2 regions of the Parviterribacter kavangonensis genome follow, and region 2 is predicted to be linked to the other one. Evidence: riboswitches for the same ligand, from Rfam matches in the RefSeq annotation. Region 2 holds a riboswitch; the other holds the start of a gene.

Region 1 (7,593 bases), on a different contig from region 2:
GACGGCATCGCGTTCGTCTGCCCCGGCGTGAAGTTCGAGATCGGCAAGAACGCCATGGTGCACCTCGGTCGCTGGTCGTGGCTCGGGAACGGCACGAAGGTCCGCGCGCACGAGGGCGAGGTCCGCATCGGCGCGAAGTCCGTGCTCGGCCAGGAGTGCACGATCTCCTCGTTCCAGCACGTCTCGATCGGCCGCGAGTGCATCGTCGCCGACCGCGTGATGCTCATCGACTTCGACCACGGCGTCGTCGAGGTCGAGCGCCCCATCCGCTTCCAGGGCATCTACAAGCGCGACGTCAAGGTCGGGAACAACGTCTGGATGGGCTACGGCGCTTGCGTGCTGCGCGGCTGCAAGGTCGGCGACAACAGCATCCTCGGCACCTACACCGTCGTCACGAAGGACATCCCGCCGAACTCCGTCGCCGTCGGCGTCCCCGCGAAGGTCGTCCGCAAGCGCGACCGTCCCCGCCGGATGAAGTGGGCGTAGACCAGCGCATCGAGGCGGCGATCGCCGCGCTGCTCGAGCTGCGCGACGCCGGCAAGACGATCTGCCCATCCGAGGCGGCGCGCGCGCTCGCCCCGCAGGACTGGCGCCCGCTCATGCAGCCCGTGCGCGAGACGGCGTTCGCGATGGCCGACGAGGGACGCCTCGAGGTCACCCAGCGCGGCGAGGTCGTCGACCCGCGCACCGCGCGCGGCCCGATCCGCCTGCGCCTGCCGCAGCGCCCGTAGACGCAAGTTCCCACCGCGCGGTGCGTCTCAGACGACGTGCACACGCTTCGGAGCCTCGTCCTCGCCTGCGCGCTCGCCGCGGGCGCCTCCGCCGCCGTCGCCGGGTCCGCGGCGGCGCAGAACCCGGTCATCGGCGTCGACATGAGCTGCTACGCCCCGGCCGGCAACCCCGAGCCGGGGTCGGCCGAGTGGATGCAGCGCGACCTCGAGAACCAGCGCTGCGCGTCGCTGCGCCCGCGCGACCAGCTCGCCAGCCCGGCGTTCGGGTTCGGCAACCAGACGCAGGGCGCGGAGCTCTACGCCGAGCAGACCGCGGACGAGCTGAGCGATCCGACCGACCCGCACGGCGGCGTCACGACGCGCGTCCCCGGCGCCAAGTCCGCCGATCCGTTCCGCACGGTGCGCCGCTGGGAGACCGCCGGCTACGGCCGCGTCAGCTCCGTGGAGCTCAAGGCGCTCAACGGCTCGACGCTGTCGGGCCACGTGTGGGCGCCGCCGGCCAGCGTCAAGCGCCCGAAGGCCGGCTACCCCGGCGTCGTCATCACCGACGGCTCGGTGCAGGGCTACGAGGAGCTCTACTACTGGGCCGCGCAGGACCTCGCGTCGGCCGGCTACCTGGTGCTCACCTACGACGTCCAGGGCCAGGGCGACTCGTCGCTGTTCGGCGACGACTGCCCCGGCGAGTGCTCGGGCGTCCCGTACCAGCAGGACTACAACTTCTTCCAGGGCGCCGAGGACTCGCTGAGCTTCTTCGTCTCCGGCAAGAACCCGTGGTCGGATGCGCTCGACCGCGACCGCGTGGCCATGCCGGCCACTCGCTCGGCGCGTCCGCCGTCAGCGTCGTCGGCCAGTGCGACGACCGCGTCAAGACGATCGTCGCCTGGGACGGGCTGCGCGCCATCGAGAGCTGCGACGGCGTGACGATCCCCGAGGAGCACCGGACGAGCAAGCTCATCAACGTCCCGGCGCTCGGACTCACGAACGACTACCTGTTCAACACGCAGCCGATGCCCGAGGCGCCGGACCCCGACGAGAAGGCGGCCGGCTACCAGCAGATCCGCGACGCGGGCCTCGACGCGCAGCTCGTCACGCTGCGCAACGCGACGCACCTCGCGTACACGTACATCCCGCTCGTCTTCCAGTCCAACCAGCTCGGCGAGCGGATGGCCTCGTACTTCACGAAGGCGTGGCTCGACTGGAAGCTGCGCGGCGACGAGAGCGGCTTCGAGCGGCTCGTCGCCGCGTCGTTCGACGACAGCGTCGACAAGACGTCGATCGGGGCCGGCACCTACGACCCGGCGAAGGCGAACCCGGCCGACCCGTACGCGGGGAACGTGCCCTACCTGATCAAGGGCATCCCGATCCGGGACGCGGTGTCGTTCTACTACCGGTCGGCGTTCTCGCTGCGCGACCCCCGCGCCGCCGGCGCGCCGTGGGTGTGTCCCGACATGCGCGCCGGCTGCCCGGCGAGGCCTGCGGCGGTGACGCCGAAGAAGCGCTCCGCCGCTACGAAGAAGCGCACACGGGCCAAGCGCTGCGCCCCTGCGTCTCGAGCAGCTGCGCGGCGAGGCGGTCCTGCTCGGCCTCGGGCGCAGCGGCGGGATCGCCGGTGCCGCCGAGCGACTGCCAGGTCGAACGGCTGAACTGGTACTTGCCGCGGTACTGACCGTCCGGCGAGATCGCGGTCGGGTCGCCGCCCGACTCGCATTGGGCGATGCGCGCGAGCAGGTCGCTCGGCGCGCTGCTGCTCGTCGCCTTCGCGGCCGACAGGCCGAGCGCGGCGAGCGTCTGCGGCCCCACGATGCCGTCGACCGTCAGGCCGTTGCGGCGCTGGAAGCGCTTGATCGCACGACGGGTCTGCGGGCCGGCGATGCCGTCGGCCGGGATGCCGAGCGCCTGCTGGACCTGCGCCGTCGTGCTGGTCCCGGACGAGCTCTCGCCCGTCGACTGGGCGAACGCCCCGCCGGCGCCGATCGCCAGCATCGCCGTCGCGGTCACGATGGCGCGCCGCCCGCCGCGGCCGGCGCGCTCGCGGCGGCGGCGCCGGGCACGGCGCTCGACCGCCGCGCGCAGCGAGCGGCGCACGTGGGTCTCGTCGGCGAGGTCGCGCGGCGCCGATATGGCGTGCAGAGGCTCCTCGTTGATGGGCACGTCGAACTGCTCCTTCATGTCGTCGCGGCGCCTACGAGGTGAGCTGACGGGCTCGCGCTGGACGTGCGCTACGCCAAGAGCACTTGGCGATTCGCCCCGTGAGCGTGCGCCGGTACGGCGCGCTCGCTCGGTTGGGTCCCCCGCTTCCGGGCATGCGACAGCCCGGAACTCGGCGTTGTTCGAGCGGCGGAGTGTAGAGGACTCGCTCGGCGGAACGCCGGTGCGCCTGCACGTGGGGTACGCGAAGCCCTAACACAACCTTTGCCTTCCGTTTGGGTTCGGCTAAGGGACGGCGACGAAAGTTCCGAGGCACGATGAGCCCGAACCCCCTCCCTGACCCCTCTGCCGACGGCCTCCAGGCGTTCCTCGAGGCGATCGGGAAGGTGCCGCTGCTGAACGCCGCTCAGGAGATCGAGCTGGCGAAGCGGATCGAGCGTGGCGACCTCGCCGCCAAGCAGCACATGATCGAGGCGAACCTGCGCCTCGTGGTGCACGTCGCCAAGCGGTACCGCCGCGAGCGGGAAGGCGAGGGCGCCCTGTCGTTCCTGGACCTGATCCAGGAGGGAACGCTGGGGCTCGTCCGCGCCGTGGAGAAGTTCGACTGGCGCAAGGGCTTCAAGTTCTCGACCTACGCGACGTGGTGGATCCGGCAGTCGATCGCCCGCGCGATCGCCGACAAGGGCCGGACCGTCCGCCTCCCGGTCCACGTCGTCGACCAGGTCAACAAGATCATGCGCGCCGAGCGCGACCTCGGCCTGCGCCTCGGCCGCGACGCGACCACCGAGGAGATCGCGGAGCTGCTCGACTTCGACACGGAGATGGTCGAGGATCTGCGCCGCGCGTCGCGCACGCCGGTGTCGCTCAACGCGCCGGTCGGCGGCGAGGAGGACACGGAGCTCGGCCACCTGCTGGCCGACGCCGACGCCGTCCGGCCGGAGGTCGTCGCCGAGGACACGCTGCGCGAGGACGCCGTCCGCGAGGCGCTCGACCAGCTCTCGGTGATCGAGCAGCGCGTGCTCACCCTCCGGTACGGCCTCTTCGGCGAGCAGGCGCACACCCTGCCGGCGATCGGCAAGCAGCTCGGCATCACCGCCAACCGCGCACGGCTCCTGGAGAACGCCGCGCTCGAGCGCCTCCAGCGCCTGCCCGAGGGCCGGGCGCTGCGCGAGGCCGCGTAGCTAGCGCAGGGCGGCGGCCATCGCCACGAGCGGGCCGCCGTCCGGCGTGACCATCGTCAGCTCGCGCTCGACCACCTCGATGATCACGCGCCGGGCGTCCCGCACGGCGGCGGCCAGCGCTGCCGGGTCGGTCGACGGCCACGGGAGCACCTGGAGGTCGGGCGCGTACGCCCGCAGCTGCTCGAGCTGGTAGTTGCCGAACGAGTCGCCGATGAAGAGCGTCCGGCCGCGCAGGACCGGCGCGCCCGGCGCGCGCTTGACGACCCGGGCAGGCGTGGTGTCGTCCTCCGGCGCGCCGCGAAGGATCGTCAGGTCGCCCTGGTAGCGCTCATCGGGCGCGGCCACGAGCTCATTCGGCCGGACCCGCACCCGCGAGCTCAAGCGGCCGAGGAGCGGCTCGAGTGCGTACGACGCACCGACGGTGTTCCAGTGCGCGTCCTTGCGCTTGTACAGCGGCTCGGGTGTCGCCCGACGCGCCGCCGCGATCGTCGTGCGCAGCGGCAGCAGCGTCGGGTTGTCGGCCTGCTCGAGCAGCGCCCACAGCTCGCGCCGGTTGCGGGTCGCGCAGCCGATGAGGTCCGACGGACCCTCGACCAGCTCGGCGTAGGCGGTCGTCTTGTCCGGCGGGACCATCAGCACCACGTCCTTGCCGAGTGCGGCGATCGTGGCGGTGACCGACTGGAGGTTCGCGGCGACCTGGCTCCAGGGCAGCTGCGGCGAGCACGCGCGCTGGAGGTCGGCCGTCAGGAACAGCCACCCGTCGGGGCCCTCGAGGACGGGACCGGCACCCGCACCGGGCGCGCCGGCCTGTTGCTCGTCCTGGCGCGTGTCCTTCGGACGCGCGCCCTCGCCGGCCGCCTCCCTCGCCTCTTGCGGCAGCGCGGCGGTGCCCGAGCCCTCGCCGGCCAGCAGGTCCTGCCGCCACGTCGGCGACGTGCCGAGCACCTCGCGCGACGTCCAGCTGTGCGCGCGGACCGCCTGCTCGCGCAGCGGCATCCGGTCGACGAAGAAGCGCGTCGTCTGGTCGAAGACGTCCCAGCCCGCGCTCAGCTCCGGCCGAGGGGCCATCGGGCGGTTCTCGAACGGGCGCGCCGTCACGCCGGCCACGCGCAGGCCGATCGGCAGCGTGAAGAAGACGAGCGCGGCGACGGCGATGAAGCGGCGGACGGTCAAGGTCTCAGAACTGGAAGTAGAGGAAGGGGCTGAACGAGCCGGCGGCCACGGTGATCGCCGCCCAGGGCAGCAGCGCGAGGACGGCGACGCGGGCGACGAGCGCGCGTCCGGTCCACGGGCCCTGCAGCAGCCGGCCGCCGACGAACGTGCGCGGGAGCAGGACGCTCGCCGCGCCGACGCCGAGCGCGAGCACGGTCTCGGTGTTGAGCGCGTCGCGCACCGCCGGGTCGAGGCCACCGCCGGCCGGGACGACCATCGCCTTCCACACGTCGGCCGCCTGCCCGAGCGAGCCGGCGCGGAACAGCGCCCAGCCGAACATCACGAGCACGAACGTCACGGCGCGGCGGAGGACGACCTGCCGGTCGTCGGCCCACGTGCGGATGCCGGTGAGCCGCTCGCCCACGAGCAGCAGCCCGTGGTAGACGCCCCACAGCACGAACGTCCAGCTCGCGCCGTGCCACGCGCCGGTGAGGAGGAAGACGCCCATCAGGTTGCGGACCGTCTCGCTCTGCGTCCCGCGCGAGCCGCCGAGCGGGATGTAGACGTAGTCGCGGAACCAGCGCGAGAGCGTCATGTGCCAGCGCCGCCAGAAGTCGGTGAGCGACAGCGACGAGTAGGGCCGGTTGAAGTTCTCCGGGAAGCGGAACCCGAAGAAGCGAGCCATGCCGATCGCCATGTCGCTGTAGCCCGAGAAGTCGAAGTAGATCTGCACCGTGTAGGCGAACACGCCGAGCCAGGCGGTCGCGCTCGACATGTCGCCGCCGCTGACCGCGAACGCGCTGTCGGCGACCGCGCCGGCCGGGTCGGCGATGAGCACCTTCTTCGCGAGGCCGTGCGCGAAGCGCGGGAACCCCTCGGCGACGTCGTCGACGCGCTGCGAGCGCGGCGGCGGCGCGAGCAGCTGGTCGTCGATCTCGCGGAAGCGGACGATCGGCCCCGCGATGAGCTGCGGGAAGAACGCCATGTACTGCGCGTAGTCGGCGATGTGGCGCAGGGGCCGGGCGTCGCCGCGAGTGATGTCGACGATGTACGAGATCCCGTGGAACGTGAAGAACGAGATCCCGATCGGCAGCGCGATGTCCGGCGCGTCGAAGCCGGCCTGGCCGACCGCGAACGCCGCGTACTTCCAGAAGAAGAGCAGCGCCAGGTTCGCCGCGACCGCGGCCCACATGACCCGCCGCACGGCGCGCTCGTCGCCGCGCTCGCGGAAGCGGTGGATGAGCCGCCCGGCGCCGTAGTTGAACGTGATGCTCCCGAGGAAGAGGAGCACCATCGCGTCGGCGCCCCACACGTAGAAGACGAGCGACAACGAGGCGACGACCGCGTTGCGCAGGCCCGGTCCGAGCGCCAGGTAGGCGACCAGCGTGACGGGCATGAACAGCCAGAGGAACTCGATCGAGGTGAAGACCACGAGCGCGCTCAGGCTAGGAGGCGAGCAGCGGTGCGGCGGTGGCCCGGGGCGCGATGCCGCGCGCGACGGCGGCGTCGTCGTCGCCCGCGAGCGCTCGCTCGAACTCGGCGAGGTGGCCGGCGGCGCGCTCGCGGCCGTACGGCTCGGCGAGGTCCTCGGAGACGACGAACGCCCAGTCGCTGGCCTGCAGCGCGAGGAGTGCACGGGCGGCGTCGTCGGTCAGCGCCGGCCCCGCGGCGAGCGCGCGCAGCTCGGCGTCGCGGGCGGCGAACGCCAGCTCGGCGACGGGCGGGCCGCTCCACGTCGACAGGTCGCGCCCGCGGCCCCACGTCGTCGCCGGCAGCCCCCCGTCGGGCTCGGGCACGGCCTCGGCGGTCTCGAGCGCGTCGTCGAGCGCGACGAGCTCGACGCCCAGCGCGCGCGCCTCCTCGACGACGAACCCGAGCCACGCGACGCCCTCGCGCCACCAGTGGCCGAGCAGCTCGGTGTCGACCGCGAAGACGGACAGGCCGCCGCGGGCGGTGCGCTCCCTCGCCCGGCGGACGAAGTCGGCGGCGTCGTCGCGCGCCTGCTCGAGCGCGCGGTCCGCGTCGTACGGCCCGCCCTCGACCGACCACGGCGTGTGCTCGTAGTCGGTCCGGCGATGGGTGTTGCAGTAGGCGCCGCGGCTCGGGTAGCCGGCGTCGCTCCACACGAGGTCGATGACGGCGCGGTCGATCGGGACGAGCAGCGGCCCGGCGGCTGAGCGGATCGGCTTGAGGTGCATCGGTGCGCCCATGCCGTACACGTCGGTCAGGTCGACGCACGTCGCGTGGACGCCGTCCTCCTCGAGCAGCGGGTCCAGCCACGCCGCGTGCGCGCACTCGGGGCTCCAGAACCCGCCGCGCCAGGGCCGGTGGGCGCCGAAGCGCTCGCGGTGGCTGACGACGCCGCTGCGCACCTGCAGCCG
Region 2 (7,593 bases):
CGGGGGCGTGCGACGGGCTGGCGGGGGACCGGCGGACGGCGCTGTGGCGGCTCGGGATCGCCGCGCCCGGCCGCAAGCTCGAGCGGGACGGGTCGGCGGTGCAGCTGTCGCTCGGGCTCGACCTCCCGGCGCCGCCGAAGCTCAAGCGGCTCGGGGCGTGGGACGAGATGATCGCCGACTACGCGACGACCGGGATCAGCGTCGACGTCCATCCCGTCGGCCTCATGCGCGAGGCGCTGTCCGGCCGCGGCGCGGTGTCGAGCCGCGACCTCGAGTCCCTGCCGCACCGCAAGCAGGTGCGGATCGGCGGGCTCGTCGTCGCGCGCCAGCGGCCGGGGACCGCGAAGGGCGTCGCGTTCATCCTCCTCGAGGACGAGCTCGGCACGGTGAACCTCGTCGTGCCGCCGAACGTCTACGAGCGCGACCGCCTCGCCGTCCGGTCCGAGCCGCTCGTGATGGCCGTGGGCCGCGTCGAGAAGTTCGCCTCGGCGGGCGGCGCGATCAACGTCGTCGTCGACCGCCTCACCGCGCTCGAGGCGCCGGACCGGATCGCCGCCGAGGTCACGGAGCTCGCGATCGTCGGCGGCGAGCGCGAGGAGGAGCTGCCGAAGGTCGCCGCCGCAGGGGGCGGAGGGGACTTCCGCGCCGTCGCCCCGCCGGTCTTGTCGTTCACCCAGGGGAGGAAGCGATGATCCGGCCGACCCGCGCGACTTGCGTCGGCCCGACTGGGTAAGTTCCCGCTCCGATGGCCACCGCGATCTTCGTCCTTGCCTTCGTTCTGCTCGGTCTTGCCGTGGTGCTCGCCGCCATGCGCGCCGGGCGCGGCCGCACGTCCTCGAGCGAGCCCGGCCGCGGCAGCCGCCGAGCCGTGTACGTCCTCACGGGCCTGTCGGTGCTGCTCTTCGCCGTCGCGATCCCGCTTGCCGTCGGCATCGACGGCGCGGACCAGGCGGAGGCCGGCCCGGTGAAGCTCAACGCCGGCCAGGAGGCGGGGCGCAAGCTCTTCTCGCAGTCCTGCCAGCAGTGCCACACGCTCAAGGCAGCGCACGCGACGGGCCGGGTCGGGCCGAACCTCGACGCGCTCCGCCCGCCGAAGGCGCTGATCCTCGACGCCATCAAGAACGGCCGCGCGCAGGGTCGCGGCCAGATGCCCGCGCTGCTCTTCACGGGCAACGACGCGGAGAAGGTCGCCGACTTCGTGGCGGCCACCGCGGGCCGCGGCTAGACGTCCCGAACACCCGGGCGCGGTGACGAAACCGCGCAACATGCGGGGTTGCAGGACTTCATAACTCCGGTGCGTTTGCAGGAACTTCGGCCCCTGCTACGATCCCGCCGCGTCAGACCGCTGAGTCCATCCGGGGCGTTCGTGAGGATGCGGACGTACCGACTGGAGCGGGGGACCCAACTGTTGGGGCGAATCGTCTTGCCTTCCGGGCAAGGAGTAGCGCTGCTCTTCCGGCGCGAGCCCGTCAGCTAACCCCGTAAGCACGAGGAACGAGGAAGACGACACCGGCATGAGCGAGACCACGGACCGCCCCTGGTGGGAGGACGTGCAGCACCTTCGCCCGCAGGAGAGCGGGACAGTCGCCGACGGCGCCAAGCAGCACGCGCCGACCGGCCGCTTCCGCCGTGCCACGGCGCCGCTCGCGGAGGCTCGCGAGATGATGGAGACGCGCGAGCTGGTGGCCGAGACGGGCCGCCGCCCGAAGGTGGACTTCGACTTCGACGCCGGGCTCGCCTCGCTGCTCGACCCTCCGGCGAAGACGGAGGAGCCGGGCCGCTTCGAGTGGATCGATCTCGGCGCGGACCATGCGCCGGCGACGGAGTCGTGGCTCAATCTCGATGAGGAGACGTCGCAGGCCAAGCCGCTCGACGACCAGCGCGCCTGGCTGACCGACGACGACCGCGCCAGCGGGTGGGACCTCGACGACTGGACGGTGTCCGAGCCGCCCCCGCCCGGCACGCGCAAGACGATCGAGATCCGCGGCCAGGCCGACGGCCTCGCGGGCGTCCCCGCGGTCCCCGCCGCCCGCGCCAGCGGCGTGCCCGCCGGCGCCGGCCGCCGGCGTCCCTCGCGCTCGCCCGCCGACCGGCTCGCCGGCCGCCCGGACCGGATCGCGCTCTACGCGTTCCTGCTCGGCTTGCTGCTCATCGCCATCGCCGCGATCGGCACGCCGAAGGCCAACGCCGCGACGATCGACACGGCCGCGGCCGCCCAGCAGGCGCCCGCGCTCGTCGTCACCGTCGACGCCGCGCAGCACTAGCCCGCTCGCGGCGAGGCGCCGCCGCCCACTACTCTCTCGCGCCATGCCGAGCGCCGCCCACGTGCTCTCGCTCGTCCACGAGCGCGACATCCGCTTCGTCCGCCTGTGGTTCACGGACATCCTCGGCCAGCTCAAGTCGTTCAGCGTCGGCCGCGACCAGATCGAGCGCGCGATGCGCGACGGCGTCCCGTTCGACGGCTCCTCCATCACCGGCTTCAACCCGGTCGAGGAGTCGGACATGATCGCGATGCCCGACCCCGAGACGTTCGCGATCCTCCCGTGGCGTCCCGAGGAGCAGGGCGTCGCGCGCGTGTTCTGCGACGTCCTCACGCCGGAGGGCACGCCGTACGAGGGCGACCCGCGTCACGTGCTCAGGCGCGCGCTCGAGCGGATGCACGCGCTCGGCTTCGACGGGTTCAACGTCGGCGTCGAGCCGGAGTACTTCCTCTTCCGCGACCGCCAGACCGCGGAGCCCCTCGACGAGGGCGGCTACTTCGACCTCACGACGCTCGACGCCGGCACCGACGTCCGGCGCGAGACGGTCCTCGCGCTCGAGCAGCTCGGCATCCACGTCGGCAGCTCCCACCACGAGGGCGGCCCGAGCCAGCACGAGATCGCGCTGTCGTCCGAGGGCGCGCTGCAGATGGCCGACAACGTCATGACGGCCCGCATCACCGTCAAGGAGTACGCGATCGCCGAGGGCTGGCACGCGACGTTCATGCCCAAGCCGCTCGAGGGCGAGAACGGCAGCGGCATGCATACGCACCTCAGCCTCACGAAGGACGGCAAGGACGCGTTCGTCGCGGAGGACGACCCCTACGGCCTCTCCGCCGTCGGCCGCGGCTTCATCGCCGGACAGCTGCGCCACGCGCGCGAGCTCAGCGCCGTCTTCGCGCAGTGGGTCAACTCGTACAAGCGGCTCGTGCCCGGGTTCGAGGCGCCGGTCTACGTCGCGTGGAGCCGCCGCAACCGCTCCGCGCTCGTCCGCGTCCCGCCGCGCGCCGCCCACATGGAGCTGCGCTGCCCCGACCCGGCGTGCAACCCGTACCTGACGTTCGCGGCGCTGCTGCAGGCCGGCCTCGAGGGGATCGAGAAGGGCTACGAGCTGCCCGAGCCGATGGAGAAGAACCTCTACCACCTCGCCCCGGACGACCGGCGCCGGGTCGGCATCGAGCAGCTGCCCGAGACGCTCGGCGAGGCGATCGAGGTCGCGGCGGAGTCCGAGCTCGTGCTCCGCACGCTCGGCGAGCACATGTTCAACCGCTTCATCGAGCTCAAGCGGCAGGAGTGGGAGGACTACCGGGTGCAGGTCACCCCGTGGGAGCTTCGGCGCTACCTGCCGGTGCTCTGACCTCGCCGCCGTCCTCGCGCGCCAGCCGCGACGGCCACCAGATCCGCGGCCCGAGGTCGAAGACCAGCGCCGGCACGAGGATCGACCGCACGATGAACGTGTCGAGCAGCACGCCGAACGCGATCACGAACCCGATCTCGGTCAGGAAGGTGAGCGGCAAGACCGCGAGCACCGCGAACGTGCCCGCCAGCACGATGCCCGCCGACGTGATGACGCCGCCGGTGACGGCGAGGCCGCGCAGCATGCCGTTGCGCGTGCCGTGGCGCAGCGTCTCCTCGCGCACGCGCGCCATCAGGAAGATGTTGTAGTCGACCCCCAGCGCCACGAGGAAGATGAAGGCGAAGAGCGGCAGCGACGGGTCGCTCCCGGGGAAGCCGAAGATCACGTCGAACACGATCGCGCCGACGCCGAGCGCCGCGAGGAACGAGAGGACGACGGTGATGACGAGCAGCACCGGCGCGACGACGGCCCGCAGCAGCACGACGAGGATGAGCAGGACGATCGCGAGCGTGATCGGCGGGATGAGCCGCGTGTCGTCCGCCGCCGCCTGACGAAGGTCGTACTCGACCGCGGTCGGCCCGCCGACGAGCGCGCCCGGCGCCGCCGCGCGCACCGCCCGGCGGAGCTTCGGCATCACGTCGAAGGCCTCGGTCGAGTACGGGTCCATCCGCAGGAACGCCGCCAGCTGCACCCCCTCGGGCCCGGACGCGACCGGCCGTTCCGGCACCGCGCTGACGCCGTCGACGCCCTGCGCCGCCGTGACGACGGCGCCGATCCGGTCCCTCTCGTCCGGGGGCACGACGATGTCCGTGGGCGACGCCTGGCCGGCGGGGAACGCCTCCGCGATCAGGTCCTGGCCCTCGATCGACTCGACGCTGTCGCGGAACGAGTTCGACTGGGTCAGGCCGGTCGAGAAGTTGAGCAGCCCGAGCGCAAGGATGACCAGCAGCAGCACGCCGGCGCCGCCGATCAGCCGCGGTCGCGCGGCGACCCGCTCGCCGATCCGCCGCCAGAAGCCGTGCGTCTCGTCGACGGTCCGCTCGCGCGCGTGCATCCGGTGCTCGAAGCGCCCGATGAACGATCGCGCGGGCTTCGGCTGCTCGCCCGGCGCGTAGGGGATGAAGGGCCAGAACGGGCGCCGCCCGACGATCGTCAGCAGCGCGGGCAGGAACGTCAGCATCGTGAGCAGCGCGACGGCGATCCCCATCGCGCCCGTCGGGCCGAGGCCCGCCGTCCCGTTCACCTTCGCCAGCATGAGCGCGAGCAGCGCGACCATCACGGTCAGGCCGGAGGCGAGGATCGCCGGCCCGGCGCGGTGAAGGGCCAGCGCCATCGCCTCGTGCTTGTCCTCGTGGCGGTGCAGCTCCTCCCGGTAGCGCGCGACGAGCAGCAGCGCGTAGTCGGTGCCGGCCCCGATGACGAGGATCGAGAGGATCGACGACGACTGCCCGTTGACCGTCACGCCCGCCTCGGTCAGCGCGTAGCCGAACCCGCGGGCGGCGATCTCGGAGAAGATCACCGCGAGGATCGCGAAGAACCAGAAGACCGGACTGCGGTAGATGATGATCAGCAGCACGATCACCAGCAGCAGCGCCGCCATGATGAGCGTGCCGTTGATGTTCTCGAAGACCTTGATCGCGTCAGCCGAGATGCCGGCCGGGCCGGTGACGCGGACGGCGAGACCCTCGGGCTGACCCTCGCCGACGATCTCGCGGTACTTGTCGACGGGATCGAGGATCTCGTCGCTGTCGCCGCTGCCCGTCGACTTGATGACGTTGCCGATCAGGGCGGTCGAGCCGTCCTTGGACACCTGGAAGGGCACGCTTCCGCCCGGATCGGCCGGGTTGCCGAACGGCGTCGTGTTCGAGAACGCGCGCGTGGCGGAGCTGAGCTCGCGCACGTCGGCGGTGATCGCGCGCTTGTCGGCGGCGGTCAGGCCGCGCTCGCGGCGGAACACGATGACCGTCGGCGCGGTCTCCGCGCCCTGCAGCTTCTCGGTGACGTCCAGCGCCGCCGTCGACTCGGCGTCGCCGGGCAGGAACGACCGCGACTCGTTCTCCTCCGCGTCGGAGAACTTGCCCGGCAGGTTCACGGCGAGGACGCCGAAGAGGCCGACGATCCAGACCGCGAAGACGATCCACTTGCCCTTCGGCGTGGCCGGGAAGGTGAGGAGCCGCTCCATCGACGGATCGTACGGACGAGGCGCGCGCCAAGTTCAGCCGAGCAGGCGCGTCAGCTCGTCGGCCGTCGTGACGGGCCGCTGGCACGCGAAGCGCTCGCACACGTAGGCCGTCGCCGCGCCGTCGATCGCCGTGCGGCCCTCGAGCAGCGGCACGGCGCCGCCGCCGGCGCCGCCCGCGAGCACGACCCGCGGGCGCAGCCGCGACCGCACGACGCGCGCCAGCGGCGTCACGTCGTCGCCGACGAGCGCCACCTCGCGCACGGGGTTGACGTGGAAGTCCAGCGCGCGCAGGAAGTGGCCGAACGCGTTCGGGTGCTTGACGGCGAGCTCATGCAGCAGCATGAGGTGACCGAGGGCGGCCTCCTCGTAGACCGCGTCGCCGGTCAGCGCCGCGAGGCGCAGCAGGCCGAAGGCGGCGCTCGACCCGCCTGACGGGATCGGGTGGTCCTCGAGGTCCTTGCGGCGGGCGACGAGCGTCTCGTGGTCGTCGGAGGTCGTGAAGAAGCCGCCCTGCTCGCGATCGGCGAAGCGCTCGATGAGCGTGTCGGCGAGCGCCCGGGCCTCGGTGAACCAGCGCTCCTCGAACGTCGCCTCGTAGAGCCGCAGCAGCGCCTCGAGCAGGAACGCATGATCCTCGAGGTAGGCGTTCAACCGCGCCCGCCCGTCCTTCCACGTCCGCATCAGCCGCCCGTCGACGCGCATCGATCCCAGCACGAAGTCCGCCGCGCCGCGCGCGACGTCGAGCCAGTCGGGGCGCTCGAGCACGGCGCCCGCCTCGGCGAACGCGGCGATCGCCAGCGCGTTCCACGCCGCCAGCCGCTTGTCGTCGAGACCCGGCCGCACGCGCTGCTCGCGCACCTCGTACAGGCGCGCGCGGATGCGGGCCCGCTGGTCGGCGGGCGGCTCGGGGCCGCGCGACTCGAGCACGGTCGTGCCGTGCTCGAAGTTCCCGCGGTCGGTCACCCCCAGCCACGCGATCGCCGCCTCGGCGTCGTCCTCGTCGTCGAGCGCGGCGCGGATCTCGTCCGGCGTCCACACGTAGTACTTGCCCTCGACGCCCTCGGAGTCGGCGTCGAGCGCGCTGAAGAACCCGCCCTCCGGGCCGCGCATCTCGGCCGCCATCCACTCGAGCGTCTCCTCGCACGTGCGCCGCAGCCGCTCGTCGCCGCTGACCTGCCAGCCGTGCAGGTACGCGGGCGCCAGCAGCGCGTTGTCGTAGAGCATCTTCTCGAAGTGGGGGACCGTCCACGTGCGGTCGACGGCGTAGCGGGCGAACCCGCCGGCGACCTGGTCGAAGATGCCGCCGCTGCGCATCGCGTGCAGGGTCGCGAGCGTCATCCGCGTCTCGCCGCGGGCGAGGAGGAGCTCGATCGTCGACGCGGCCGGGAACTTCGGCGCGCCGCCCCAGCCGCCCCACTGGGCGTCGAAGAGCCGGCCGAGCCCGACCTCGGCGGTGTCGAGCGACCGCGCGTCGAGCGGCTCCTCCGACGGACGCAGCAGCGCGCCGCCCTGCAGCCGCGCGGCCATCCGCTCGCCCTGCTGGCGGATGTCCTCGCGCTGGTTGGCCCACGCCTCCGCGACGGCGATGCAGACCTGGGTCCAGCTCGGCAGGCCGTGGCGCGGCTGCGGCGGGAAGTACGTGCCGCCGTAGAACGGGACCTGCTCGGGCGTGGCGAAGACGTTGAGCGGCCAGCCGCCGCTGCCGGTCATCGACTGCACGGCCTCCATGTAGAGCGCGTCGACGTCGGGGCGCTCCTCGCGGTCGACCTTCACGCAGACGAAGCGCTCGTTCATCA

Evidence for each region. A riboswitch is a leader RNA that binds a small molecule or an ion and turns the genes downstream of it on or off. The one in region 2 is predicted to bind cyclic di-AMP.
Region 1: another riboswitch for cyclic di-AMP. It lies ahead of AC1UE4_RS18795 (transglycosylase family protein); the one in region 2 lies ahead of AC1UE4_RS01115 (hypothetical protein).

Annotation. Positions count from the first base shown of each region.
Region 1 is NZ_JBXPJA010000002.1:613,961-621,553, reverse strand. It holds gene AC1UE4_RS18810 (acyltransferase) at 1-486, shown strand, start outside; gene AC1UE4_RS18805 (DUF3253 domain-containing protein) at 477-731, shown strand; gene AC1UE4_RS18800 (alpha/beta hydrolase family protein) at 768-1,652, shown strand; gene AC1UE4_RS18795 (transglycosylase family protein) at 2,238-2,900, opposite strand; cyclic di-AMP (ydaO/yuaA leader) riboswitch at 2,896-3,067, opposite strand; gene AC1UE4_RS18790 (sigma-70 family RNA polymerase sigma factor) at 3,197-4,060, shown strand; gene AC1UE4_RS18785 (alginate O-acetyltransferase AlgX-related protein) at 4,061-5,233, opposite strand; gene AC1UE4_RS18780 (MBOAT family O-acyltransferase) at 5,238-6,644, opposite strand; gene AC1UE4_RS18775 (1,4-alpha-glucan branching protein domain-containing protein) at 6,658-7,593, opposite strand, start outside.
Region 2 is NZ_JBXPJA010000001.1:234,392-241,984, forward strand. It holds gene AC1UE4_RS01105 (DNA polymerase III subunit alpha) at 1-692, shown strand, start outside; gene AC1UE4_RS01110 (c-type cytochrome) at 746-1,225, shown strand; cyclic di-AMP (ydaO/yuaA leader) riboswitch at 1,364-1,504, shown strand; gene AC1UE4_RS01115 (hypothetical protein) at 1,515-2,264, shown strand; gene AC1UE4_RS01120 (glutamine synthetase family protein) at 2,308-3,615, shown strand; gene AC1UE4_RS01125 (MMPL family transporter) at 3,575-5,797, opposite strand; gene AC1UE4_RS01130 (thioredoxin domain-containing protein) at 5,831-7,593, opposite strand, start outside.